DNA from 2 places in the Paenibacillus sp. FSL M8-0228 genome. Region 2 is predicted to be linked to the other one. Evidence: predicted binding sites of a transcription regulator. Region 2 holds the regulator's gene; the other holds the start of a gene.
The links. Region 2 encodes CtsR, which represses protease genes until heat stress. Its sites were predicted from a motif close to ATGGTCAATAAAGGTCAAACA; they were not measured.
Positions count from the first base shown of each region.

Region 1: clpP (ATP-dependent Clp endopeptidase proteolytic subunit ClpP) is a predicted target of CtsR. The motif match lies at 6,287-6,307, and genes of this name have one in related genera.

Region 1 is NZ_JBBOXA010000001.1:204,726-219,714, reverse strand. It holds gene eno (phosphopyruvate hydratase) at 1-10, opposite strand, end outside; gene gpmI (2,3-bisphosphoglycerate-independent phosphoglycerate mutase) at 74-1,618, opposite strand; gene tpiA (triose-phosphate isomerase) at 1,620-2,372, opposite strand; gene MKY98_RS00965 (phosphoglycerate kinase) at 2,432-3,613, opposite strand; gene gap (type I glyceraldehyde-3-phosphate dehydrogenase) at 3,737-4,747, opposite strand; gene MKY98_RS00955 (sugar-binding transcriptional regulator) at 4,842-5,879, opposite strand; tRNA gene MKY98_RS00950 (tRNA-Arg) at 6,135-6,209, shown strand; gene clpP (ATP-dependent Clp endopeptidase proteolytic subunit ClpP) at 6,420-7,016, shown strand; gene MKY98_RS00940 (PdaC/SigV domain-containing protein) at 7,144-8,247, opposite strand; gene MKY98_RS00935 (SIMPL domain-containing protein) at 8,490-9,251, opposite strand; gene MKY98_RS00930 (HPr family phosphocarrier protein) at 9,523-9,792, opposite strand; gene whiA (DNA-binding protein WhiA) at 9,929-10,873, opposite strand; gene MKY98_RS00920 (gluconeogenesis factor YvcK family protein) at 10,879-11,865, opposite strand; gene rapZ (RNase adapter RapZ) at 11,878-12,777, opposite strand; gene MKY98_RS00910 (ROK family glucokinase) at 12,843-13,793, opposite strand; gene trxB (thioredoxin-disulfide reductase) at 14,086-14,989, opposite strand, start outside.
Region 2 is NZ_JBBOXA010000001.1:5,137,018-5,152,006, reverse strand. It holds rRNA gene MKY98_RS23415 (23S ribosomal RNA) at 1-387, shown strand, start outside; rRNA gene rrf (5S ribosomal RNA) at 538-654, shown strand; gene MKY98_RS23405 (GNAT family N-acetyltransferase) at 818-2,005, shown strand; gene MKY98_RS23400 (CtsR family transcriptional regulator) at 2,543-3,007, shown strand; gene MKY98_RS23395 (UvrB/UvrC motif-containing protein) at 3,077-3,601, shown strand; gene MKY98_RS23390 (protein arginine kinase) at 3,630-4,694, shown strand; gene clpC (ATP-dependent protease ATP-binding subunit ClpC) at 4,739-7,183, shown strand; gene radA (DNA repair protein RadA) at 7,424-8,797, shown strand; gene disA (DNA integrity scanning diadenylate cyclase DisA) at 8,810-9,886, shown strand; gene pssA (CDP-diacylglycerol--serine O-phosphatidyltransferase) at 9,941-10,687, shown strand; gene MKY98_RS23365 (PIN/TRAM domain-containing protein) at 10,873-11,958, shown strand; gene ispD (2-C-methyl-D-erythritol 4-phosphate cytidylyltransferase) at 12,029-12,727, shown strand; gene ispF (2-C-methyl-D-erythritol 2,4-cyclodiphosphate synthase) at 12,724-13,200, shown strand; gene gltX (glutamate--tRNA ligase) at 13,240-14,700, shown strand.

The sequences.
Region 1 (14,989 bases), 4.9 Mb from region 2:
TAATAGTCATTTGTACTTAATCTCCTTTGTGAATCATGATTTATTGGTCAAGCCTATACTTATTAAATCAAGCTTACTTGCGGGATGCAATCATAGATTTTCCTGTCATTTCCGCAGGTTGCGGAAGTTGCATCAAATCCAGAAGCGTTGGAGCTACGTCAGCCAATATTCCATGCTCACGCAAAACGATATTTTCGTCAGTCAAAATGAACGGAACCGGATTCGTTGTGTGAGCTGTGAACGGACGTCCCTGCTCATCAATTTCCATATCCGCGTTACCATGGTCGGCAATGATAATAACCACGCCACCTTTGGCTTTAACCGCATCTACAACACGTCCAACACATTCATCCGTCGTCTCTACCGCCTTAATCGTTGGCTCCAGCATACCGGAGTGTCCAACCATATCCGGATTGGCAAAGTTCAGGATAATCGCATCATGCTTGTCGGCTTCGATTTCCTTAACAGCAGCATCCGCTACTTCATACGCACTCATTTCCGGCTGCAAGTCATATGTAGCCACTTTAGGCGAGTTGATCAAAATACGAGTTTCGCCAGGAAGCTCCACATCACGTCCGCCACTGAAAAAGAAAGTAACGTGCGGATATTTTTCAGTCTCAGCAATACGCAATTGCTTCTTGTTGTTTTGAACCAACACTTCACCAAACGTGTTATCCAGATTTTTCGGTTCGTAAGCTACAAAGCCCTCAACCGTTTCGCTGAACAACGTCAGGCAAACAAAGTGCAAATCTTTAGGCCATTTCGGGCCACGGTCAAAACCACGGAAGTCCGCGTTTGTAAATACCTGAGACAGTTGAATCGCACGGTCAGGACGGAAGTTGAGGAAGATAACAGAGTCATTGCTTTCGACCAGCCCTACAGGACTTCCGTCAGCCTTCACAATAACAGTTGGCTCCACAAATTCGTCGAACACTGATTTTTCATACGATTCTTTCAATGCTTCCATTGGATCTGTGTATTGAGGTCCTTCTCCGTATACGATTGCACGGTAAGATTTCTCTACACGTTCCCAACGTTTGTCGCGGTCCATAGCATAATAGCGTCCTTGTACAGTCGCAATTTTACCTACGCCCACTTCTTGAATTTTAGCGATCAGCTGCTGCATGAAGCCTACGCCGCTGTCTGGCATAACGTCGCGTCCATCCATGAAAGCATGAATGTACACTTCTGTTAGGCCTTCTTTTTTCGCCAAGTCCAGCATAGCGAACAGATGGCTGATATGGCTATGCACGCCGCCGTCGGACAGAAGTCCGTACAGGTGAAGTTTCGTGTTGTTCTTCTTGGCATGTTGCACTGCTTTAACCAGTGTTTCATTGTCGTAGAATTCACCTTCACGGATGGACTTCGAAATACGAGTCAAGTCTTGATATACGATACGGCCTGCGCCGATGTTCAAGTGACCCACTTCAGAGTTACCCATTTGTCCTTCCGGCAAACCTACTGCTTCGCCAGAAGCCGTCAGCGTCGTATGAGGATACTGTTGTAAATACCGGTCGTAATTCGGTTTGTTGGCCTGTGCAACCGCATTGCCTTCCACGGTGTCACGCAGTCCGAACCCGTCCATAATAATTAAAGCTACCGGTTTTGGTGCTGTCATCTTACTTCGCCCCCTCAACAAGCGCGATGTACGACGCCGGTTGAAGACTGGCACCGCCCACGAGCGCGCCGTCGATATCGCTTTGACCCAGGTACTCAGTAACATTTTCAGGTTTTACACTACCACCATACTGAATACGTACAGCATTTGCTGTATTTTCATCATACAGCTCTTTAATCAGACTGCGGATATAGGAAATCACTTCATTCGCATCCTGCGAAGTGGAGGATTTGCCTGTTCCGATGGCCCAGATTGGCTCATAAGCAACAACTACTTGTGCAGCCTGATCCTTAGCCAAACCAGCAAAAGCTGCTACAGTTTGCACTTTTACAACTTCTTTGGTTTGTCCAGCTTCACGATCTTCCAGCTTTTCGCCTACACATACGATTGGAGTCAGGTCATGACGGAATGCCGCATGAACCTTTTTGTTCACCGTTTCGTCTGTTTCATTAAAATATTCACGACGTTCGGAGTGTCCGATCACAACGTAGTCTACGCCCAGATCTTTCAGCATTCCGCCGCTAATTTCACCTGTAAATGCACCATCTTCTGCAAAGTGCAGGTTTTGTGCGCCAATTTTAATAGACGTGCCTTTTACTGCTTCAACCAGAGCAGGAAGATTCGTAAATGGTGCGCAAATCACGCTTTCCACTCCTGCAACCTCTGCTTTGCCTTTGATCTCTTCGATGAAAGTTTTAGCTTCTGGTACGGTTTTAAACATCTTCCAGTTACCCGCGATAATCGGTGTTCTCAATGGTTTCAACTCCTAACTATTAGGTGCCCTAAAGCTTTATTCACGCATAGTGCGTTTGATTATTTATCGTTCAGTGCAACAACACCCGGAAGTGCTTTGCCTTCCATAAATTCCAGAGATGCGCCGCCGCCAGTGGAAATATGATCCATCTTGTCAGCCAAGTGGAATTTTTCAGCCGCAGCCGCAGAATCACCGCCACCAATGATGGTGTATGCTTCAGTTGTTGCGCAAGCTTCCGCTACTTCACGAGTACCACCAGCGAAAGGCTCGATTTCAAATACGCCCATTGGTCCGTTCCATACAACCAGTTTGGAGTTTTTGATTACATCTGCATAGATTTTACGTGTTTTCGGTCCAATGTCCACGCCTTCCCAAGCTGCAGGAATGCCGTCGATATCCACAATGTCTGTGTTCGCCGTAGCGCTGAAATCGTCAGACACAACAATATCTACCGGAAGATAGAAGTTTTTGCCGAGTTTCTTCGCTTTTTCGATAAATCCAAGAGCTACGTCCAGTTTGGATTCATCCAGCAAAGATTGACCCACTTCATAACCTTGAGCTTTGAAGAATGTATAAGTCAAACCGCCACCAATGATTACGTTATCTGCAATGTTCAGCAGGTTGTCGATCACGTCGATTTTGTCTTTTACTTTGGAACCGCCGATAATGGCTGTAAAAGGACGATCTGGATTCGACAGAGCTTTACCAATAACAGACAATTCTTTTTCCATCAGCAGGCCGGAAACAGCCGGAAGAATATGAGCGATACCTTCAGTGGAAGCATGAGCACGGTGTGCTGCGCCGAATGCGTCATTCACGAAAACGTCAGCCAATTCAGCAAATTGCTTCGCCAACTCAGGATCATTCTTTTCTTCTCCTGCATAGAAACGTACATTTTCAAGCAACAGCACGTCGCCGTTTTGCAGTTCAGCCACTTTCGCTTTAACAGCTTCGCCTACCGCTTCGTCCACTTTAACTACTGGCTTTTTCAGCAGTTCAGACAAACGTACGCCAACAGGAGTCAGACGCATGGATTCAACAACCTGACCTTTTGGACGTCCAAAGTGACTCGCCAAAATAACTTTTGCACCTTTTTCAATCAGGTAGTTAATGGTTGGCAAGGTTTCACGAATACGCTTGTCATCTGTAATTTTACCGTCTTCAACCGGAACGTTAAAATCTACACGAACAAACACCCGTTTTCCATTCAGTTCTATATCACGTACGCTCTTTTTGTTCATCTCCATATTCCTCCGCACCCTTATAATTTTACGAAACAGGAATTTAAGGCACATTTTGATATATAAAGAGCGGAAACAATAACCTGTTTCCGCTCTATGATGTTGCTAATAAGAAAGTTCTTATTATTTAGCCAGTTTAGCGAAGTATTCCAACGTGCGGATCAATTGTGCAGTGTAGGACATTTCGTTGTCATACCAAGCTACAGTTTTCACCAGTTGTTTGTCGCCGACAGTCAGAACTTTAGTTTGAGTTGCATCGAACAAAGAACCGAAAGTGAGGCCTTTGATGTCGGAAGAAACGATTTGATCTTCAGTGTATCCATAAGTTTCAGGATCGGAAGCTTCTTTCATCGCTGCGTTGATTTCTTCAGCAGTTACGTTTTTCTCCAGAACTGTTACCAACTCAGTCAGGGAACCTGTAGGTACTGGAACACGTTGAGCCGCGCCATCCAATTTACCTTTCAACTCAGGGATAACCAAACCGATTGCTTTAGCAGCACCAGTTGTGTTAGGAATGATGTTTTCAGCTGCTGCACGAGCACGACGGAAGTCACCTTTAGCATGTGGAGCATCCAAAGTGTTTTGGTCGCCAGTGTAAGCATGAATTGTAGTCATCAAACCTTCAACGATACCAAATTTATCTTGCAGTGTTTTAGCCATAGGAGCCAGGCAGTTCGTTGTGCAAGAAGCACCAGAGATTACAGTTTCAGTTCCATCCAGAATTTCATGGTTTACGTTGTAAACGACAGTTTTCATGTCGCCAGTAGCTGGAGCGGAGATAACAACTTTTTTAGCGCCGCCTTTCAAATGTTTCTCAGCAGCTTCTTTAGTTGTGAAGAAACCTGTGCATTCCAGAACGATGTCTACACCCAGGTCTCCCCAAGGCAGTTCTTCAGGGTTGCGGTTAGCCAAAACTTTAACTTCTTTACCGTTTACTTTGAAGAAGCCATCATGTACTTCTACTTGTCCTTGGAAATTACCTTGTGTTGTATCATATTTCAACAAATGTGCCAACATTTTGGAATCTGTCAAGTCATTGATTGCTACTACTTCAATACCTTCCACGTTTTGAATCCGACGGAAAGCAAGGCGTCCAATACGTCCGAAACCATTAATACCAACTTTAACTGTCATGAGTGAGTTCCTCCCAAAGTTCGTTTAGTTTAGTTTTATATATTCAAGACAGACCCGAAAGCCTGTCAAGACAACACGATTCATAAATCCTATATTAATCATTTAAATAACGACTTACAATCTCAACAGCAGCGCCTTCGTCGGTGACCAGAATGTCTTCTTGCCCGAAACGCAGTACCGCATGAATAGCGGCCGCCTTGTTCTTGCCTCCAGCTACACCTAGAACCGTATCGGTACGCCTAATGTCCTCCAATCGGAGTCCAAGCGTCAGCATTCTGTGAACAACGACGCCATCTTCGTTAAAATAATAACCAAACGATTCGGCTACCGCCCCTTCACTGCTGATCTGGGCAAAGGTTTCGGGATCAAGTTTACGTCTATGTGCCATCGCTATGGCGTTGCCTATCCCGTGAATGATGATACGACTCTCGCGAATCAGGCTCAATATATCCTGAATGTTCGTATCTTCAAGCAAGGAGTTGTAAGCATGATTGCTGAGCAAATCCGGTACATGGAGCAGACGGTATTGAGCGCCGACCTTGCGAGCCATTGTGGAAGCAATTGTGTTGGCCTGCATTTCCATGCTTTCTCCCAAACCCCCGCGTGCCGGTACAAACCACCCACCCTTAAGGGGGCCATTAGAAGGCAATGCCAGTTGTTCCGCCACGTCTGCAATCGTCGTGCCACCTGTTACAGCGACCACATCCTCGTCGTCCATAACACTTAGCAACGCTTTTGCTCCAGCGCGCCCCAGCTCCTGCTTTGTTAACGGAGAAACATCCGAATCCCCTGGAACGACAACCACCTTCCTCAAACCATAGGCTTGACGAATCTGGTCCTCCAATTGGGACAGGCCGAACAAGTTATTCGCAATCGGCTCCAGCTGTTCCAGCAGATCCAGTCCTGCTTTGCTCACCTTCATGCCTACACTCTCAATCTCAATTAGCCCCTGAGCTTTAAGAAGATCGGTTTCGGCGCGCAACACGCGCTCGGTCATGTTCAGTGAAGCTGCCAGTGTTCTGCGTCCAACAACATCGGACAGCATAATCTGATGCAGGATCGTGTACCTTTTTTTCAAAACATCCATGAGGTCGGGCAGAAGCTGCTTCTGTATTTCTAATATCTTTCGCATGCTTTCCACTCCCGCACACTTCTAAGTTCTGTCTCTAACTGGTCTTAAAACGTCCCGGGATAACTTTTTAAGTCCCACGTATATCTTAACCAATATTTGCTCCATATGCAAGTCTATCTGAACCTATATTTCTCAACCATTTGTCTGAATATGCGCATTTAATAAAAGCTTGCAATTCACTGCTGTATATCATATAATCATCTTTGTTTCCAATTAGCTGTTTAATTAGTTAGTTGTTTGCATTGAATCAACTATGCGCCCGTGGTCCAACGGATATGACGTAGGCCTCCGGAGCCTGAGATCGAGGTTCGATTCCTCGCGGGCGCGCCATTTTAAATGAACGCTTAAATGCTTCTATATAATGTTTTAACCAATAAGAGCGCTGAGGGCTCTTTTTTTTAATCATTAGTTTGACTTTCTTTGACTTTTTGTTTGAAATTGTTTATCATGTGGTTAATACGGTAACAGTTTATAAATAAGGGACGTGTACTCGGCATGTCCACCAAATCCACTAACGATATTTAAGGGAGGTTTTTTGACGTGAGCTATGTTCCTATGGTAGTAGAACAAAGTAACCGCGGCGAACGCGCCTATGACATTTATTCCAGACTGTTAAAGGATCGCATTATTTTGTTAGGCTCGGACGTCAATGACGTTGTAGCCAACTCTATAATTGCGCAAATGCTGTTTTTGGCTGCCGAAGATCCTGAAAAAGATATTCACTTGTATATTAACAGTCCTGGCGGTTCCATTACAGCTGGTATGGCCATTTTCGATACGATGCAATACATTAAACCTGATGTATCTACGATTTGTGTAGGTATGGCGGCTTCCATGGGCGCGTTCTTGCTGAATGCAGGCGCCAAAGGTAAACGTTTCGCTTTGCCAAACAGTGAAATTATGATTCACCAACCTCTGGGTGGTGCACAAGGCCAGGCAACGGATATCGAAATCCGCGCACGCCGCATTCTGAAAATGCGTGATAAACTGAACCGCATTCTCGCAGATCGCACAGGCCAACCACTGGAACGTATTGAAAAAGATACAGACCGTGACTACTTCATGTCTGCTGATGATGCCAAAGAATACGGTATTATTGATAAAGTGCTAACTAGCTCCTCTCCAGAAGGTGTATAAGAGAAAAAATTTGCCTCTCGATAGCTGGTAAATGAAAAAGCTGCTCCGGATGTTATTATCCGGTAGGCAGCTTTTTTGCTTTATTGTTTTTTAGAGTATAGACAGTCCAACTTACTCATTTCTACTATTAAATCTGTCCCGCAAAAGGCTTTCCGCCTTGAGGCAGCAGTTGACCGAACGAGTAGGTAAACTCCGGAATTCCATACGCGTATGGCGCATAATCATACAAATCAAACACGATTGTTACTCCACTGTTCGTCACATAAAAATTCTGATCTGCCGCCAACTCTTTAAATTTACCGAATCCTTCACCAGCCTGAAGCGCATCGATTTTTTTCTTCAAATCAGCATTGAGGAACTTTTTGTAATTTGGATTCGCCTTCAATACGTCAGACAACTGCAGCAGTTTACCATCAGCGAGCGAGAACGTATATCCTTTACGTACCGTCATTCCATGTGCGCCACCCATATACGAGTAATCCTGCATAATCACACTTAGAATACCGTCCTTGTTATAGGCAATTGCAAAATCATTTTCGAAATCATATGGTCTTTCTGTTGTAGCCTCTCCCTCAGCCACCATCTTTTTGCCTGCTGCCAATATACCCTCTGCATGCTTTTTAAGCACATGGTTAATGGCCTGCTCTGCCTCAGGATTCAGCTGGCTGCCGCTGATTTGCGGATACTTAACTTTGTAAGATACCTTCGCATTACTCGAAGCTGGAAGTGTTTGAGACGCAATTGTGATCGGGTTTAGCTGACTTTTACTTAGCGTTACTGTCTTCTGAGCTGCGTTCCATTGAGCATCTATGCCTAGATAGTCTTTCAACAGACTCATAGGAATGTATAGCTTCCCAGCGATCTTGGCATCCATACTACGTGTATTGATTCCATTGACGTTGACGTAGGCATCCGAGGAAGAAGCCATAATGTAAAGTTTATTGTACCCGCTACCTACGGTATAGGTCGTTGCTTTCGCATCATAGCTTACTGGAATCCCCAAGCTGTCACGCAGTGCGGCCACCGGAATCATTGTACTCCCGTTCACTTGAACACCTTTAGCGGGCAACGTTTTACCATTCCATTGGATAGTGATTCCTGGTTGCTGTGTTGCCGCTTGCTGCTGTTTAATCGATGCTGCCTGGATATATGAAACGGGAACAGCTGCAACTCCTGCTAAAATCCCTGCTGCCAGCAGTGCTGAACCCCATTTTTTCGTATGCTTATTCATATTAAGTATTCCTCCTGTTATTATTTCTGTATTGTCTATGTGTAAATAATCACTTTACTTATTATATCTATACCCCATTGTATGTAGTTTACAATCTGTACACTCCCCGATTTCAATCTGTACACCTAATAACCCTTAGCTATGACAGACTCATTACAAAAAGGTTTCGGTATACAAAAAAAGCCAGCAAGCCAGCCTGCGCATGATGCAGGCCGCTTGTGGCTTCGTTTGATGATCTAATATTAGTTCATTTCGTATTGAGCCGACACCTGAACTTTCACTGTTACTTGCCCCGATTGTATGTCTGTCCCGCTACCTGCTAAATCCATGAGCGATTTTGACATGGCATTTTCACGTTGTGTAAAGACTTGTGCTTCTCCGCCATCTACCGTCACATTCACAAGAGCACCTAATCCGCGTTTGGCCGCTTTAGCTACAGCACTGGCTTTAGATTGTGCGCTTCCCAATGCTTTAGTAATGGCTTCTTCCTCATAAGTCGAAGGATCTTCCACCGAAAAACGAACATTATCTACGTTATTGGCTCCGGACTTGGTCGCCTCATCCAACAACTGACCTATTTTATCCAAATCGCGGTATTTAACGGAAAGTGTATGGTTGGCAGTGTAGCCTTTGAGCTTCTGCCCTTCTTTTTCGTTATAGGTGTAGTTAGGCTGTACATAAAACTGGCTGGTCTGAATGTCATCTCCGCTGATGCTCCACTTTTCTTTCAGCAGTTGTGTAACCTTGTTCAATTTTGTAGCATTAGCTTTTTGAGCAGCGGCTGCCGTATTCCCTTCCGATTGTACACCGATAGAGAGATAAGCAATATTGGGCTTTGCCAATACTTCCCCGCTTCCAATCACATTAATTACACCGTTTACCGTCGAAGCTGTTGACGCAGCATAAGCACGCTCTGCCCCTGTCCATAATCCTCCTGCTACTCCCCCTGCTATTAATGCACCTGTGAGAACTGCTGTGGCTACTGTTTTTGTCCAAAGTCTCATTGAATTCAGCCTCTTTCTAGTAAATGTTTGTACCTTCCAGACGGAAAAGACGGAAAAAGGTTGCAGCCAAGCGTACAAATTTCCGAAACAGAGCATGACCACGAGGATTTTCATTATTTATAGTTTGAACTTAATACGGCCTCTATATCCAATAAATCCACAATAAAACAGTTAGCTGAGGAGTGTTCGAAGGATTTTTTTCTGGATATAAAAAAAGCCCCAAAGGGGCTTTTCACTAAGATCATACACTATATTACAAGCAATTCTTTGTTTATTGATTTTCCAGCTCTACCTTACTAACCAGACTTACTAAAGCGTTTACAGCCTGTTCGGCATCCGCACCTTCAGCACTAATATTGATTTCAGTACCTGTGCTGATGGCAAGACTCATAATACCCATGATGCTCTTGGCATTAACCTTTTTGTCATCTTTTTCCACAAAAATCTCAGATGAATATTTATTCGCTTCCTGTACGAACAACGCAGCAGGTCTGGCGTGCAGTCCTGTTTTCAAACGTACGACTACCGGATGTTTTGACATGTCAGCTTACCCCCTCATCAAATAAATCTGGACACTACTTACTCCATTTTATTTATCACATTATAACATTAACCCGGGACAGACACTAGAAAAAAAACTAAAAAAACTGGGGCTAAAAGCCCCACCAACATTCTTTTTACGGAATCAGGCCATTTTCGCCCCTGATTTTGTCAGCCATCTCATCAATTTTGCGAAGCCGATGATTTACACCCGATTTACTCACGACCCCTTTGAGCATTTCCCCGACTTCTTTCAAATTCAAATCGGGATGAGCGAGCCGAACTTCTGCCACTTCACGCAGTTTATCCGGCAAGGTCTCCAAGCCAACTTCTCTCTCCAGCAACTTAATATTCTCAATTTGCCGGACAGCAGCTCCAATTGTCTTGTTCAAATTAGCCGTTTCACAATTGACAATACGATTCACGGAATTGCGCATATCGCGCATAATGCGTACATCTTCAAATTTGAACAAGGCTTGATGCGCCCCAATGATGCTAAGCAGCTCAATGATCTTCTCGCCTTCCTTGATGTAGAGAATAAAACCCTTTTTTCGCTCAATACAGCGAGCATTTAGATGAAACTCATTCGCAAGATCAACGAGTGCCTGACAATGCTCCTCATACATCGAAGAAATTTCAAGGTGGTAAGATGATCCTTCAGGATTGTTGACAGAGCCACCTGCCATAAAGGCGCCCCGTAAATAAGCTCTCTTACAACAGTTTTTCCGAACAATATCCCGATTAATCCCGTCAGTGAACAAGAAACCTTCTGAGACGATATAAAGATCCTTTAGCAGTTGTTGCACATCATTAGGAATACGGACAATGTACACATTATTTTTTTTCAAGCGCATTTTTTTCCGTACAAGCAGTTCGATATGAAGTTGAAAATGCTTCTTGATCAAGGAGTAAATCCGCCTTGCAATCGCGGCATTTTCTGTGGACACGTCCAATATCACCCTTTTATTCGACAGTTGTACGGATCCGAGCATACGTATGAGCGCAGATAGTTCCGCTTTCTCACAGCAGGACTGGCTTTCAATCATCGTAAGCTCTTTTTTCGTTTGTGCCGCAAAGGACAAGGGACTCACCTCCTTCTTAATATCCAGTTTTGTACCAATTGGTAAATATGCTGGCTCAATTTGTCTGCATCATGCCGTAAATACGTGCGGAACAGAACTAATGTATCTGCCACCACTTTATATCCCCGGTCGGTCAGCTCGCCCATGTCTACTTGAACTGGCTTGGCTCCCTGCTCGGCATACATTTCCTGTACTTGGGGTGGAATTTCTCCGTTATTTACAATGACATAGTCGAAGAGATGATGCCCTACATGCTCAAAAATAGCTTGCAGATGGTCTCCTACTGTATAGCCATCGGTTTCACCAGGCTGGGTCATAACGTTACAGACAAATATTTTGATAGCGTCTGATTTCACTACAGCTTCAGCGAGTTTAGGTACAAGCAAATTCGGTAATATGCTGGTATATAGACTGCCGGGGCCAATCAAAATCGCATCAGCTTCATTAATGGCCTCTACAGCCTCAGGCAACGGCTCCACGTGAGTCGGTTCAAGAAAGACGCGTTTGATTCGTCCGCCCGCTTCTGGGATCTTGGACTCTCCGGTAATCACCGTGCCATCCTCCATTTCGGCGCTTAGCACAACGCCTTCCTCGGCTGCTGGCAGCACACGTCCCCGGACAGCAAATACACGGCTAAGCTCACGCACCGCCGTTACAAAATCTCCCGATATATCGGTCATCGCTGCTAAAATCAGATTGCCCAGACTATGGCCTGACAATCCTGATCCCGCACCGAAACGGTATTTCAGCATATCTGACATCACTGGTTCCACGTCAGCCAAGGCAGTCAGCACATTGCGAATATCCCCTGGGGGGGGCATCTGCAGCTCACTGCGCAAAATCCCGGAACTTCCGCCATCGTCAGCGACTGTAACAATAGCCGTAATATCTAGCGGCTTTTGCTTTAAGCCCCGCAGCATGACGGACAAGCCGGTTCCGCCGCCCATAACAACTATACGTGGGCGCTCCCGTTGTGATCCGGTCTCTTTCATGATTTCACCTCATTAATGCCGGTCCCGATCAGCATCCCGATGCGAAACAGAAACAGATTCTGTCTCGCTGGCACCCAGCATTTTTCCTAAATACTCCGATATTGCAACAGAACGATGCTTACCGCCAGTACAGCCAATGCCGATAATGACCTGGCTTTTGCCTTCTTTGCGATATTGCGGAATCAAAAAGTGTAACATATCCAGCAACTTGGTCAAGAATGCCTGAGTCTCGGGCCATTTCATGACATAATCATATACATCGCTATCCTGTCCAGTGTGGGGACGTAGTTGATCCACATAGTGGGGATTAGGCAGGAAGCGCACATCGAATATAAGATCGGCATCAATGGGAATACCATACTTGAAGCCAAAAGAAGTAATGTTCACGGAAAGCATACTGCTCTCCAGATGAGAAAATCGTGAAATAATCCTTGCCTTTAAAGTTGCAGGCTTCATCACACTTGTGTCAATAACCTGTGTAGCCGAGCTTTTTAGTTCTTCCAACATCTTGCGCTCCAACCGAATCCCATCCAAAGGCATACCGTCTGGAGCCAGCGGATGACGTCTACGACTTTCCTTATACCGCTGTACGAGAACGCCATCATTCGCATTTAAGAATAAAATTTCACAATGAATCGTAAAATGATCTTTAATATAATTCAACGATTCCGACAAGGCAGTGAAAAATTCTCGTCCGCGTAAATCAATGACGAGTGCAACCTTGCCTATTTTACCATTAGACTGCTCAATCAACTCTGCAAATTTGGGAATCAGTACAGGGGGCAAATTATCAACACAGAAGAAGCCCAAGTCTTCCAGGCTCTGAACCGCAATGGTCTTCCCTGCGCCTGACATCCCCGTAATAATAATGAGCGTTGCCCACGGCGCAGCATTTTTTAGGTTATCTGTCATATGGACTTCCCTCTCCTTTTGCTTCTTCGCTCTATGCCAGTACCCGTATTATCAGTAACCTGTGGTCAGGAGCGTAGCAGCAACCCTGCAGCCCCTACAACACCCGCGTCATTGCCTAACACCGCTGGTACGATATATACACCTTTTTGAAGCGGTTCAGGTGCCAGCTTGGAGTATACGCGACGCATCTCTTCAAACAAAAAGTCGCCTGCTTTAGAAACACCGCCGCCTATAATAAACAACTCTGGATTAAGCACAGCGGCAACCGCTGCCATGGATTTCCCCAAATAAAAGGCAGCCCGGTTCACGATACGCAGTGCGACTTCATCCCCGGCTTTAGCAGCATCAAATACTTCCTTGGCGGCAATTTGATCCTCCAGCGCCAGAGAGGTCCGGTCGCCACGTTCCACAGCATCCTTGGCCATACGAATGATGCCTGTTGCAGAAGATACAGTTTCCAAGCAACCCATTTTGCCGCATCCACACTGAATTGCCTCCAGATCAGGTACGACGCTGATATGACCAATTTCCCCGGCCATGCCTGAAGAACCTTGGTATATTCTACCGTTTATAATAATACCGCCACCTACTCCTGTTCCCAGGGTATAGCATACGCAGTTTTCGATGCCTTTGCCTGCACCAGCCCAAGCCTCACCTAGCGCAGCAACATTCGCATCATTGTCTATTTTCACAGGCTTGCCAATCCGGTTCTCTAGGAGCGCACGGATCGGTACGTCACGAAAGCCAATATTAGGAGCGAGGACAATAATACCATCACGAACATTCGTAAAACCTGCAACGCCTGCACCGACACCCTTGAGTTGATCCCACTCATAAGGAGATTCCTCAACAATGTGCCGCACATATTTTTCGATATTACCAATGACAACATCTACACCTTTATCGGTTTCGGTTGGTCCCTCGTATGTGTGCAAAAGCTGTCCGTTCTCATTACAAATGCCTACTTTAATCGCTGTACCGCCCAAATCGACACCCACATAGATACTTTCAGACATGTTCCAAGCCACCTTTATGTTTACTTAAAAACCTGGTATGAAATATATGCTTATAATTCCTACTTCATAATAGTAATCCTACGTTCCAACTATAATTGAAGCCCTCGTTACGGTCAAGGACACTTCCTTGTTGAAAAGTGTACGATTAGAGGAACTTTTAACCTTATGCACCCATAAAAAGGAGAAAGCCCGTGCAAACGCAGCAGGCTTTCTCTTCCTGAACAAAAGATGTGGCATAACAGAGGTTTCCTTCGCTCTCCCGTTAGCCTTTTTGTGTACTATAGACACGCTTTTATTGATCCAGTGTTTCGCTCCAGTCGTGAACAGCACTGCCTTCGAGATATTTCTCGCAGTCCATAGCCGCCATACAGCCCGTTCCCGCAGCCGTAATCGCTTGACGGTAACGATTATCCTGTACGTCCCCACAGGCAAAAACTCCGGGGATGTTCGTTTCCGTTGTGCCTGGCTTCACTACAATATAGCCGTGTTCATCCGTATGGATTTGTCCGTTCAGGAAACCTGTATTCGGTGTATGCCCGATGGCTACGAACACGCCATCTACCTCAATCAGCTCATCCTGATTGGTCTCATTATTGTGTACCTTCAAACCCTTTAAACCAGATTCTCCCGTCACAACTTCCAGAGGAGTCCGGTTTAATGCCCAATGTACTTTTTCGTTCTCACGCGCGCGATCTTGCATAATTTTGGATGCCCGCAACTCATCGCGACGATGGACCAAGGTTACACTGGAAGCAAAACGGGTCAAGAAGCTCGCTTCCTCCATGGCTGAATCGCCACCGCCAACCACGACAATCTTTTTCCCGCGGAAAAAGAAGCCATCGCAAGTTGCGCAAGTGCTGACTCCGCGACCTACATTGTCCTGCTCACCCGGAATACCAAGATATTTGGCGGACGCACCTGTAGCAATAATGACCGACTCCGCCTCAATGATGCCTTTACCCTCTACCTTCACTTTAAAAGGACGTTTGCTAAAATCCACTTCCTCTACCCAACCGGAAGTAAATTCAGCGCCAAAACGTTCAGCCTGCTTGCGCATATTATCCATCAGTTCAGGCCCGAGGATACCTTGCTCAAAACCCGGAAAATTTTCAATTTCGGTCGTTGTAGTAAGCTGCCCACCGGGCTGCATCCCTTCAATGATCAGCGGATTCATGTTAGCACGTGCCAAATAAATA
Region 2 (14,989 bases):
GTCGGCTCATCGCATCCTGGGGCTGAAGTAGGTCCCAAGGGTTGGGCTGTTCGCCCATTAAAGCGGTACGCGAGCTGGGTTCAGAACGTCGTGAGACAGTTCGGTCCCTATCTGTCGTGGGCGTAGGAAATTTGAGAGGAGCTGTCCTTAGTACGAGAGGACCGGGATGGACGTACCGCTGGTGTACCAGTTGTTCCGCCAGGAGCACCGCTGGGTAGCTATGTACGGAAGGGATAAGCGCTGAAAGCATCTAAGCGTGAAGCCCCCCTCAAGATGAGATTTCCCAATTAGTAAGACCCCTTGAAGACGACGAGGTAGATAGGTTGGGGGTGGAAGTGCAGCAATGCATGGAGCTGACCAATACTAATCGGTCGAGGGCTTATCCTAAAAATAAAACGCAAATGAGTTTCGGATCCAGTTTTCAAGGTGTAACCTTGAAGGTATGTAGAAATACATACAACAAGCGCATAGCTATTCATTCACACGATAAGTGATGAAGCGAATATCATACGAAAGAATTTACGATGTAAATTCATGTTTGGTGGCGATAGCGGAGGGGTTCCACACGTACCCATCCCGAACACGACCGTTAAGCCCTCCAGCGCCGATGGTACTTGGACCGCAGGGTCCTGGGAGAGTAGGACGTCGCCAAGCAAAAGTGAAAAGGATGATAATCTCAGTGAGATTATCATCCTTTTTTTATGTGTTTTTGGATGACCGCCTGTTTCTAAGGTTGACAGAGAGAATGGGGTTTGCCACACTCTAAGTGTGTAATCTTTTTATGGATGTCCAAGTATACAAGCGAGGTGACGAAGTTATGGAGATCAGACAATTACAACGTAAGGAATTTGAAGCGGCTATTGAATTATCTCAATATGCTTTTCAGTTTACAATGTCCCTGGAGGATCTGGAGAAAGCCAGGAAGAAGTTCAAACCAGAGCAAACATGGGGAATATTCGACGGACATGACTTGAATGCTAAACTGACTTTGTTACCGCTACAGGTATACATAAACGGTCAGGTTTTTGATATGGGAGGCATTGCTGGTGTGGCAACATGGCCAGAGAAGCGTCGCGGTGGCATGGTATCACGCTTGTTGACGCATGCGCTTGAGGAGATGAAGTCTGCGGGACAAAGCCTTTCTTTTCTGCATCCATTCTCCTTTGCCTTCTATCGTAAATTTGGATGGGAAACGTATATTGAATACAAAAAGTACGTCATTCCCATTGAAAAATTCCCCGCAAAACTTAAAACAGAGGGTACAGTCAAACGCGATATCAAAAATATTTTAGAACTGGACCAAGTGTATCAAGCGTATGCATCTCGTTATAATGGCACGCTGGTACGAGATAAGGAATGGTGGCAAGAGCGGATTTTAAATGAGAACTATCGAACTGTGGTATATTACTCAGCAACAGGCGATCCTCAGGGATATGCACTATACAAAATTGAAGATAAACAGTTGAATTGTGATGAGTTGGTATATGAAAATGTGACGGCTCGTCGGGCTTTATGGACTTATTTTGCAAATCATGACTCCATGATAACCCAAGGCAAATTTATTTACGTTCCAGCAGATGACAATTTACCATTTTTACTCGATGATCCACGAATTCAACAGGAAACTGTGCCTTATTTTATGGGTCGTATTGTGGATGCAGCTGCTTTTGTAGAAAGATACCCTTTTGAACAGCTTGAAGAGGAAACAAGTTTAACCTTAGATCTGACAGATCGGTATGCTCCATGGAATGATGGATTATGGAGATTAACGATTACTACGGAGGGGCAAGGACATCTGGAGAGAGTGGATATAAGCAATTCATCTGAAAACGCCATAGTAGCTGACTTGAAACTTGGGATTCAGTCACTGACGACTCTGATGCTTGGCTATCAGCAGGCTGATGATCTGTATAAGTGGGAGCGGATTGAAGGGAGTAGTGAGTCTGTGTCTGCCCTTAAACGCGTAATACCAGTAAATCAAACGTTTTTATTAGATTTTTTCTGATAAAGGCCTATTTAGATCTTTTAAGCTCATCTTTCAGAGAATATAACTTGTGTGGTTATCATTATTTTCAAAACTCTTTCTGTAATGGGAAGAGTTTTTTTATGGTATTGTATAAAACATAATTAGATTGCGAAAAATGGTATTGACCCCTTGGCAAAAATGAATAATGTGCTATAATGTGAATATAGTCAAAGAAAGTCAAAGTCAATCAAACCTAGTGTGATTCTGTAAAAGTATTATGCTGATGGATTGGCCGTATGAAGTAATTTCGATAGTAAAGAAGCAAACGAGGATTGAAATGATTTGCGTATAGTTAGGAGCTGACTCTTATGAACATAAGAGAAGTGTATGATTAATCGCAAATAAAGGCCACACTAGAGACAAAACGGTACATTTCAATGAATGTAGAACAGGCAATAGCCTAAATACAGCTTAGATTCGTGACTTTACCGTTTGGTTAAGTTCAATATACGGCGGACTCTGTGGAGCGTGAAATGTACTTGAATACTTGCGTTTCCGTTAGTGGAGGATGATGAAATGCGCAATGTTTCCGATATTATTGAACAATATTTGAAGAGTATATTGCTGGAAAGTCCCCAAGGTTTAGTGGAGATTCAGCGTAATGATCTGGCTGACCGCTTTTCCTGCGTGCCGTCGCAAATTAATTATGTAATTAGCACCCGGTTTACGCTGGAAAAAGGCTATGTGGTGGAAAGTAAACGCGGTGGTGGAGGCTACATTCGTATTCAGCGAATTCAGCTACCCGCACAGCATGCCATCCATACACATCTTCATCAGAGCATCGGGGAGGAAATTAGCCAATCAGCAGCAGAAGGACTGATTTATCAGTTAGAGGAAGCCCATTTTTTAAGCAAAAGGGAAGCTAATCTAATGAAGGCTGCTTTATCGAGGGATACATTATTACTGAAGCTTCCCTATCGTGATCAACTGCGAGCAAGATTGCTTAAGGCTATGCTGATCTCATTGCTGGCGACCAAATAATGTGTGAATAGAGACTAATTTTTGGATGTAGGGTGGGTATTAAATCCTGACATTGAAGGAGGTGCTTTTATGCTGTGCCAAGAATGTAATATGCGGCCGGCAACTTTGCATTTCACCAAAATTGTGAATGGCGAAAAGACAGAGTTTCATATTTGTGAGACGTGTGCGAAGGAAAAAGGGGAGATGATCCCTGGAACACCTAACGGCTTTTCAATTCATAGCTTGCTGTCGGGGATGTTGGATTTTGACTCCAGTACAAAGAGCCAGTCACCAGGCCACAGTGGTCCGCAGAACCTGCAATGCAAGGATTGTGGCATGACCTATGCACAGTTTAGTAAGCTGGGACGTTTCGGATGCCCGTCGTGCTATCAATATTTTGGTAATCGTCTGGACCCTCTGTTCAAGCGTGTGCATGGCAGTACGAATCATGTTGGTAAAGTTCCGGTTCGTACTGGTGGCCGACTGAAGGTTAAACGGCAAATTGACGATTTGAAAAAAGAGATGCAACAGCATATTGTACAGGAAGAGTTTGAATCAGCTGCTGAGCTTAGGGATCAAATCAGAGAGCTTGAAAAAGAAATGACTGAAGAGTAAAGTTTGTGAAGAGTAGGAGGGATGCGTAATGCCCAATATTCGGTTTACGGAGAAGCCGCTAAGTGACTGGATGCGTGGTGATGCTGCGGATTCGGAGATTGTCATTAGCAGCCGAGTAAGAATTGCGCGTAACTTGCAGCATCTGCCTTTTCCCATGCTTGCTACCAATCAGCAGTCGGAAGAAGCACTTCAGCGCTTGACGGATATCCTTCAGTATGATGATTTAGACGGTTTTGGTACTTTTCATACGTTGAAAATATCCGAGTTGGATGAGATCGACAAGCAGGTGCTGGTTGAGAAGCATTTGATTAGTCCTAATTTGGCGAACGAATCTCGTAACGGTGCTGTCTTAATTAGCGATGATGAATCGGTTAGTGTTATGATAAACGAAGAGGATCATCTGCGTATCCAGTGCTTATATCCGGGATGTCAGGTTAGAGAAGCTTGGGAACGCGCTATGGTTATTGATGATGCATTTGAAGCGCATGTTGATTATGCATTTGATGATCGGAGAGGTTTTCTAACCAGTTGTCCGACGAATGTCGGCACAGGTATGAGAGCTTCGGTGATGATGCATTTGCCCGCATTAGTCATGACTCATCAAATCAATCGTATATTGTCTGCTGTTTCACAGGTAGGTCTTACAGTTCGCGGCATTTACGGTGAAGGCAGCGAAGCGGTCGGAAATTTGTTTCAGGTATCTAATCAGATTACACTGGGACAAACCGAAGCGGAAATTATTGAGAATCTTCATGGCGTGGTGCTACAAATTATTGAGCACGAGCGTTCTGCCAGAGAAAGGCTAATGAATGAATCTATGCTGCGAATTACAGATCGGGTGATGCGTTCATTCGGTATTTTGTCGTATGCAGCAGTATTGGATTCCAAGGAGGCTGCACAGCGGCTGTCTGATGTACGTCTTGGCGTAGATTTGGGGATTTTGGAGCGTCCTTCCACCGCAGCGATGAATGAGCTGAATGTGATGACACAACCCGGGTTCCTGCAAAAAAGCTTTGGGGATAAAATGAATACCGAAGAGCGCGATATGTACCGGGCGAAGCTGATCCGGCAAAAATTAGGCACAACCCTTTAATATATAAAATGATCTGAAATACACACTGTGGAGGTGCAGGATATATGATGTTTGGAAGATTTACGGAACGTGCACAGAAAGTGCTTGCTTTGGCTCAGGAAGAAGCAGTTCGATTGGGACACAACAACATTGGTACAGAGCACATTTTGCTAGGCCTCATTCGTGAAGGTGAAGGAATAGCAGCGAAAGCCTTAATCGGTTTGGGCCTGGGACTGGAAAAAATCCAGGATGAAGTGGAAACGTTGATTGGACGCGGTCAAGAGCAACCGACGAACATTGCCTATACTCCACGTGCCAAAAAAGTCATCGAACTGTCTATGGATGAAGCCCGCAAACTGGGCCATACCTATGTAGGTACAGAACATATTTTGCTTGGTCTTATTCGTGAAGGCGAAGGCGTAGCAGCACGCGTACTGAACAACCTGGGCATCAGTCTGAACAAAGCGCGTCAGCAAGTGCTTCAATTGCTCGGCAGCAGCGAGGCTGTTTCCAGCCATCACGGTGCTCCAGCTAATGTCAGCACGCCAACCCTGGACAGTCTGGCACGCGATCTGACGGCATCTGCGAAGGAAAACAACCTGGACCCTGTTATTGGGCGTAGCAAGGAAATTGAACGCGTAATTCAGGTGCTCAGCCGCCGTACAAAGAACAATCCGGTTCTGATTGGTGAGCCTGGGGTAGGTAAAACGGCGATTGCCGAAGGATTGGCTCAAAAAATCATAGCGAATGAGATTCCCGAAACATTGCGCGACAAGCGCGTAATGACACTGGATATGGGCTCTGTGGTAGCAGGCACCAAGTATCGTGGCGAATTCGAGGATCGTTTGAAAAAAATTATGGACGAGATTCGTCAAGCGGGTAATATCGTGTTGTTCATTGATGAGCTGCATACGCTGATTGGTGCTGGTGGAGCGGAAGGCGCAATTGATGCGTCCAACATCCTGAAACCTGCTCTAGCACGTGGCGAGCTGCAATGCATCGGTGCGACCACGCTGGATGAATACCGCAAATATATTGAGAAAGATGCTGCTTTGGAGCGTCGCTTTCAACCCATTACAGTGGATCAACCTTCTCCAGAAGAGGCGATTCAAATTCTGTATGGTCTGCGTGACCGTTACGAAGCGCATCACCGTGTAAAGATCACAGATGAGGCTATTGAAGCAGCCGTAAAATTGTCAGATCGTTATATCACTGATCGCTTCCTGCCAGATAAGGCTATTGACCTTATTGATGAAGCGGGCTCCAAAGTAAGACTGAATTCTTACACTGTACCGCCAAACCTGAAACAGCTGGAAAACCGTCTGGAAGATATCCGGAAGGAAAAGGATTCAGCGGTACAAAGTCAGGAGTTTGAAAAAGCGGCAGCCCTGCGTGATACAGAGCAAAAAATCCGTGAAGAGCTAGACGTGACCAAAAACCAATGGAAAGAACAACAGGGTCGTACAGATTCTGAAGTTACACCAGAGGATATCGCTCAAGTCGTTGCAATCTGGACAGGTGTTCCAGTCAGCAAGCTGAAAGAGGAAGAAACACACCGCTTGTTGAATATGGAAGAGTTGCTGCATGAGCGGGTAATCGGACAGGACGAAGCAGTTAAGGCAGTAAGCCGGGCGATTCGCCGGGCACGTGCCGGACTGAAAGATCCGAAGCGTCCAATTGGGTCCTTTATTTTCCTCGGTCCAACTGGGGTGGGTAAAACAGAGTTGGCACGCGCCTTGGCTGAATCCATGTTTGGAGATGAAAATGCGGTTATCCGTATTGATATGTCTGAATATATGGAGAAACACTCCACGTCCCGTCTGGTAGGAGCGCCTCCAGGGTACGTTGGATATGAGGAAGGCGGTCAACTGACCGAGAAGGTACGTCGTAAGCCTTACTCTGTTGTATTGCTGGATGAAATTGAAAAAGCACACCCAGAAGTATTCAATATTCTTCTGCAAGTTCTGGAAGATGGTCGTCTAACAGATTCCAAAGGTCGTGTCGTCGATTTCCGTAACACACTCATCATCCTAACATCTAATGTTGGTGCACAGGCTATTAAACGTAACTCCACGCTTGGTTTTACAGCTGTAGTAGACGCTGGGGCGGATTATGATAATATGAAGGGCAAAGTGATGGATGAATTGAAGAAAAGCTTCCGTCCTGAGTTCTTGAACCGGATTGATGAAATTATCGTTTTCCATTCTCTCGAAGAAAAACATATTGCTGAAATTGTGTCACTCATGTCTGAGGAGCTGCGTAAACGCCTGAATGAGTATGAGGTTGACTTCGAGTTGACAGACAACGCTAAAAAATTCCTTGCGAAGGAAGGCTTTGATCCAGCGTATGGTGCGCGTCCATTGCGTCGTGCAATCCAGAAGCATATCGAAGATCGCCTGTCCGAGGAATTGTTGACTGGCAACATTACTAAAGGTGACTCTCTCTTCATTGATGAGGAGAACGGTACATTGACTGTAACCAAAAAGGGTAATGTATCTGCCAAGTCCTAAAGCAGTTTACTAAATAAACAGTAGAAAAGGGTGTCTCGCAGGCTGGAAAGCTATTGCGAAGGCACCCTTTTTGTGTATAAAACACGGTGAAAAGGTTGGGTAAATGCTTTGGGAAAGTTTGTGATATTGCTTTACGTCCGCCAAGCTTCAATGGTAAACTTTTATTGTTACAGCTCTTTCTGGGTTGTATGAACATAAATTTGACATCATCGTCGTCAATAAGGAGCCAGGGAACAAAGTATGGCTAAAGTGAAAACTAAATTTTCCTGTACGGAATGTGGTTATGAATCGCCCAAATGGTACGGGAAATGTCCTGGATGCCAGGCATGGAATTCCATGGTCGAAGAAACGGAAAGCGTTGTAAAAACTCAAGGAATGGGGTCTTCCCTTCTTACTCATAGCACAAAAGACAAGCCACTCCCTATTATAGAGGTGGAGAGCGGTAAAGAAGCACGAATTTTGACGGGAATTGGCGAATTGAATCGAGTACTCGGTGGAGGTGTGGTGCCGGGTTCACTCGTTTTGGTGGGCGGTGATCCGGGAATCGGTAAATCTACGCTTATGCTGCAAACATCTAATGAGCTGGCTTTAACTGGTTTAAAGGTGCTGTACGTGTCTGGTGAGGAATCTGTCCGTCAAACGAAACTACGTGCAGATCGACTCGGTGCCTTGTCCCCCAGCCTATACGTATTATGTGAGACGAATTTGGAGACGATTGAAGAAGCGGTGGACAGCTTGAAGCCGGAGTTTTTGGTCATCGACTCGATACAGACTGTATATTTGCCTGAGGTGACGAGTGCACCAGGTAGTGTGGCTCAGGTGCGGGAATGTACTTCACGCTTTATGCGAATTGCCAAGGGGCTAGGTATTGCTACGGTACTGGTAGGGCATGTGACCAAGGAAGGTGCCATTGCAGGTCCGCGTTTGTTGGAACATATGGTTGATTGTGTGCTTTATTTTGAAGGAGAGCGTCATCATACGTATCGGCTTTTGCGTGCAGTTAAAAATCGTTTTGGTTCTACAAATGAGATTGGTATTTTTGAAATGGCTGAAAGCGGTTTGCGTGAGGTATCCAATCCTTCCGAGTTGTTTCTGTCTGAACGCCCACTAGGGGTGGCGGGTTCTACTGTTGTAGCCAGTATGGAAGGAACCCGGCCTGTATTGGTTGAACTGCAAGCATTGATTGCAGCTACGCATTTTCCATCTCCACGCCGGATGGGCACAGGAGTCGATCATCATCGAATGGGATTAATCATAGCCGTGCTAGAAAAGCGGATGGGCATGTTTTTGCAAAACCAGGACGCTTATCTCAACGTAGCCGGAGGTGTAAAGTTGGATGAACCGGCGGTAGATTTGGCTATAGCTGTGAGTATTGCTTCCAGCTTTAGAGATGCTCCTACCAAGCCGTACGATGTGATTTTTGGCGAGGTGGGACTGACAGGTGAGGTGCGTGCGGTATCCCGAGCAGAACAGCGAGTACGAGAAGCGGAGAAACTAGGTTTCAAACGGGTGATCATGCCAGAGAAAAGCTTGAAGGGCTGGACACATCCGAAAGGGATACAAATTATAGGAGTAGGAACGGTAGCAGATGCACTGGCAGCCGCATTAGATTAGGGGGCATTGAGAATGAAAGAAGCGAGCCAACTGGATAAAATGAACGATTTGCTGCGGCTTGTGGCACCGGGAACTCCCTTTCGCGACGGATTAGAAAACGTTTTGCGTGCCAAAACGGGTGCTCTTCTGGTCGTTGGCTATAGCCCAGAAGTTATGGAAGTCGTGGATGGCGGTTTCTCCATTAATTGTGATTTTTCGCCGAACTATTTGTATGAGTTGGCTAAAATGGACGGCGCAATCATATTAAGCGAGGATTTAAAACGAATTTTATATGCTAATACGCAACTGATTCCTGACTCCTCGATTTCGTCGATTGAAACAGGAATTCGGCACCGGACGGCAGAACGAGTTGCTAAGCAAACTGGTAAACTAGTGGTGTCTATTTCCCAGCGGCGTAATATTATTACCTTGTATCAGGGGACATTACGGTATGCGCTCAAGGAAATCGGGGTTATTTTAACGAAAGCCAATCAGGCTATTCAGACGTTAGAAAAATATAGATCTGTGTTGGGGCAAGCCTCTACGAATTTGACAGCATCTGAATTTGAAGAGCTGGTTACCATGCCGGAGGTCGTTAATGTCATCCAACGGATCGAAATGGTGCTGCGCATCAAAATGGAGATCAAACGATTTATTAACGAGCTCGGAAATGAGGGCCGTCTAATTAGTATGCAGATGGAAGAGCTTGTCAGCAATATTGAGGAAGAAGCATGGTTGTTGTATAAGGATTATGCCAAAGACGATAGCGACGAAAAGATTCGTGAAATTATATTGGGACTCAAACGTTCTACGGACGACGAATTGTTGGATGTGAATCATATTGTACGTTTACTAGGCTACCCTTCTTCAGCTGCGACATCAGAGGAGTATATTGCTGCACGCGGCTATCGGGTACTGAACAAGATACCGCGTTTACCGAATGTGATTATTCATAATCTGGTAGAGCGGTTTGGACGTTTTCCACATGTCATCACAGCAACGATAGAAGAACTGGATGAAGTGGATGGTATTGGAGAGGTTCGTGCGCGTACGATTAAAGAAGGTCTTAAACGTTTGCAGGAACAAGTTTTCATTGACAGGCAAATGTAAATGTAATACAGTGAAAGGATTATAATGGAACAATTCATACATTGAGGTGAAGAGATGATTACCAAATCAATTCCGAACTTGTGTACCTTAGGTAACTTGTTTCTCGGAATGATCGCCATTTTATTGGCTGTAGACGGAAAATACAGTCTTGCCGCTATTATGGTTATTGTCGCCATGTTGTTGGACGGACTGGATGGAAGAATGGCCCGGGTCCTGAATGCCCAAAGCGAATTCGGTAAAGAACTGGACTCCTTATCAGATATGATATCTTTTGGTGTTGCTCCCGCAGTTATTATGTACATGGTTGCTTTTCATGATGCGAATTCGGCTCTCGCTTGGACGGTTACTGCCATTTTCCCGATGTGCGGAGCGTTGCGTTTGGCTCGATTTAACGTACGTCCTGGTGTACCAGGTTATTTTACGGGTCTACCAATTCCGGCAGCAGGTGGCGTATTAGCCACTTTGTCCTTATTCCATAACGATATTTCTTTGTTATACATGTCGATTGCCATGTTGCTGGTCTCTTATTTGATGGTCAGCTCCATGAAATATCCAAATTTTAAAAAGGTTGGCCTCCCGAAAAAAGCAATTTGGGTGGCTCCATGGGTCGTAATTGCAGCGGTGGTGTTGGCTGTTAAATTCCCTGACCAGCTGTCGAAGCTGATTTTTGTGCCACTGGTGCTGTATGCATTGTATGGTATGAAGCTGAACATTCGTAAACTATCACGCAGACGTGGGCGTGATCGGGATCGTTCCAGTCAGGAAGAACAGGACGATCAATATCGTCATTCACAGCGGTAGTATCAAGCAAGTATAAGCATTTATTTCCTTGAATTATTTCAAGGAGATAAATGCTTTTTTTATGCATAAAAAGTGAAAACACAGGGTTAGTTATGTGGGAAATGGATCATACTGGTAAGAGAAATGCTATGTATCCAATAAATAGCAGACTAATGAAAAGAAAATAAAGGAGGTATAGAGATTCAATGTGGAGAAAGGCTATTTTAACTTTTACAGGATTGTGCGGAGCATGGTTTGGCTATACGTTATACCAGCGGGTAGGGGGCATTGTATCGTGGATGCCAGAATGGTTGAGTGATGGGTCTTTACCGGGAATGGTTGTTTGGATGATGGCGGGAGCAGTGTTATTTATGGCCGGGTGCTCATTCGCAGGAGCATCCGTGGCGAACCGGTTGCAACAGGGCATTGAAGGCTTGGTACGAATTCCGATGAACGAGATGATGGCAGGTGTGATTGGTTTAGCGGTGGGATTGATACTTTCCTTAGCAGTCTATCCGCTTTTTTCATGGTTGGGGGCCCCGGGTCAACTTATCCAGACGGCTGTTACCGTGATATGTGGATATGTGGGATTAATGGTTGGACTAGAAAAGCGGGACGAGCTGTCATCCTTTTGGAGTTCTGGCTTTTTTGGTCGGGGAACGGGTGCAGAAGAACGCAAGCTGGAGGAACATAAAATTTTGGACACCAGCGTCATTATAGATGGGCGTATTGCAGATATCTGCAAGACAGGTTTTATTGAAGGAACGATTGTGATTCCTGAATTTGTGTTAGAGGAGCTTCAGCATATTGCAGATTCATCAGATTTACTTAAGCGTAATCGTGGACGACGGGGCCTGGATATTTTGAATAAAATCCAAAAAGAGCTGGATGTGAATGTGCTCATTTACGAAGGTGATTTTGAGGAAATTTCAGAGGTTGACAGTAAGTTGGTCAAGCTGGCAAAGGTGTTACAGGGTAAAGTTGTAACTAACGATTTTAACCTGAATAAAGTATGCGAACTGCAAGGTGTATCAGTGCTGAATATTAACGATTTGGCGAATGCAGTGAAGCCTGTCGTACTACCCGGTGAGGAAATTATGGTGCAGATTATTAAAGACGGCAAGGAGCATGGGCAGGGTGTAGCCTATCTGGATGATGGTACGATGATTGTTGTGGAAGGCGGACGTGACTATATTGGCTCTCTTATGGAGGTGCTGGTCACGAGTGTACTTCAGACCTCGGCCGGACGTATGATCTTTGCCAAACCGAAATTATTGGAAAAAGCTCAATAAACGCGGTATGATGAAGTAGATGTGTTATCATACGGATCGTCCAAGTGCGATCAGGGCAGGAGTTATTTGAATGAACAATCGGGTAGGAGTTGTCATTGTGGCAGCAGGGCGCGGCTCCCGTATGGGGACGCAGGAGAGCAAGCAATTTCTGCTTTTGCGGGACAAGCCCATCTTCATACATACACTTGAAATATTCGCAGCTATGCCCGAAGTGGATGAAATGGTGATGGTGACTGGGACAGCAGATGTGGAACGCTGCCGAGATTGGATTCATCAATACAAAATCGGTAAAAATGTACGGGTGGTAGCTGGTGGCAGTGAACGCCAGCATTCGGTCTATCGCGGTCTGCGCCACTTACAAGCGGATTGGGTGATGGTGCATGATGGTGTGCGTCCACTCATTCAACCTGAGCTTGTACGTTCATGCCTTGAGGCAGCCCAGCGTACTGGTGCTTCTGTAGCGGCAGTACCTGTAAAGGATACGGTCAAGCAAGTGAACGGGGATGGTATCATTACAGCAACGCCGGATCGCCGAAGTCTGTGGAGTATTCAAACGCCACAGACTTTTCGTCTTTCCGATCTGCTGCGAGCCTATGAGGAAGCGGAGCAGTCGAGATTCTTGGGAACAGATGATTCTATGCTGATAGAGCGGCTAGGCATTCCGGTTACTGTCGTTCAAGGCAGCTACAAGAACATCAAAATTACTACACCGGAGGATTTGGATATGGCGGCGCTATGGGTGAAAACAGAGGGAGAGGATATCAAATGATCAGAGTGGGACAAGGATTTGACGTCCACCAGCTGGTGGAAGGAAGGCCATGCATCATCGGAGGTGTGAATATTCCGTATGAAAAAGGTTTATTGGGCCATTCCGATGCAGACGTACTGCTGCATGCCATTAGCGATGCTATCCTGGGCGCGCTTGGCTTGGGAGACATCGGGAAGCATTTTCCAGATAATGACCCAGAATTTAAGGATGCCGACAGTCTTAAGCTACTGGAGCATGTGTGGGGGCTAGCTAAAGAGCGAGGATATCGCTTGGGGAATATTGATTCTACGATTATCGCACAAAAGCCCAAAATGGCATCGTATATTCCGCAGATGAATGAAGTCATCGCTCGGGCGCTGGAAGCAGAGGAGCTATCCCAGGTGAACGTCAAGGCGACCACGACAGAGCAACTCGGGTTTCCCGGCCGGGGTGAAGGAATCGCGGCTCAATCGGTTGTCTGTCTTATCAAGTAAATGCTATCATCTTGAGTAATTCAATTTGGAGGAGATTATATGAGCACGGAAGTTCGTGTACGTTATGCACCAAGCCCTACAGGGCATCTGCACATTGGAAATGCCAGAACGGCATTATTTAATTATTTGTTTGCCCGCAATCAAGGTGGGAAATTTATTATTCGTATCGAAGACACAGATGTGAAGCGCAATATTGAGGGCGGAGAAGAAAGCCAACTTAAATATTTGAAATGGTTGGGTATGGACTGGGATGAGAGCGTAGACGTGGGAGGAGAGTTTGGACCTTATCGTCAGACTGAACGCTTGGACATATATAAAACATACTGGCAGGATTTGCTGGATCGTGGTTTGGCTTACCGCTGTTACTGCACTGAAGAAGAGCTGGAGCGCGAGCGTGAAGAGCAGACGGCACGTGGGGAGACACCGCGCTATTCTGGAAAACATCGTGATCTAACAGAAGAACAGTGCCAGGCATTTGAAGCAGAGGGCCGTGTACCAAGTATTCGTTTTCGTGTACCGGAAGATCGTGAATATACGTTTGACGATATCGTTAAAGGACAAATTACGTTCAATTCCAAGGAAAGCGGCGATTTTGTTATCGTCAAAAAAGACGGTATTCCGACATATAACTTCGCTGTAGCAGTTGACGATTATTTGATGAAAATATCGCATGTACTACGGGGCGAAGACCATGTTTCCAATACACCGCGGCAGTTGATGATCTTTGAAGCTCTCGGGTGGGAACCGCCACGCTTCGGTCATATGACGCTGATTGTAGGTGAGGATCACAAAAAGCTCAGTAAACGTAACGAATCCATTATTCAGTTTATGGAGCAGTATGACAAGTTGGGCTATTTGCCAGAAGCTATATTCAACTTCATCGCACTGCTGGGTTGGTCCCCAGAAGGCGAAGAAGAGATCTATGATCGGGAACAACTGATTTCGATTTTCGATCCTAATCGTTTGTCCAAAAGTCCAGCTGTGTTTGATACAAATAAGCTTGCTTATTTGAACAATCACTATATTAAAAAGGCTGATCCTGAGCGAATTGCCAGCATGGCGATTCCACATCTCCAGACAGCGGGGCTGTTGCCTACTGAGCTGTCTGCGGAACAACTGGATTGGGCTAAGGCCCTTGTTCGCTTATACCAGGAACAGATGACATCTGCGTCCGATATTGTAACGTTGTCTGAGTTGTTTTTCCGTTCACATCTGGAACTGGATGCTGAAGCAGCAACTATATTGGCCGAAGAGCAGGTTCCTGAGGTACTTAGAGCTTTTGCAGGTAAAGTTGAAACGAGTGAGGAATTTACAGCTCCACAAATGGCTAAGCTGATCAAAGAAGTTCAAAAGGAAACCGGTTTTAAGGGAAAACAATTATTCATGCCGATTCGTGTGGCTCTTACAGGCCAAACGCATGGACGGGATCTGAATGAAACTATCTTTTTGCTTGGACGTGACAAGGTACTGGATCGTCTCAAGGCACAAATTAAAGGCTGATATTTCTTGTCAATTTGTTGTCTTTTCGCTATAATGACTCCATTGATACGGATTGATATTTACGTGTAAAGGCTGCGAACAGGAGAAGTACACTGCATAAGGGCATCTGCCAGAGAGGACGGTCGAGGGGGAACCCCAGGCTGAGAGCCGTCCAGTTGACCTGCGGAGGAAATGCGCCTGGGAGCCGTGCGCCCGAACCCTCATTAGCATCAAATGCTGATGTGACAAGGGCGTGCCGATTCGTTCCCGTTACAGGACGCCAAAGACGGATTATCTGCTTTTTATGCAG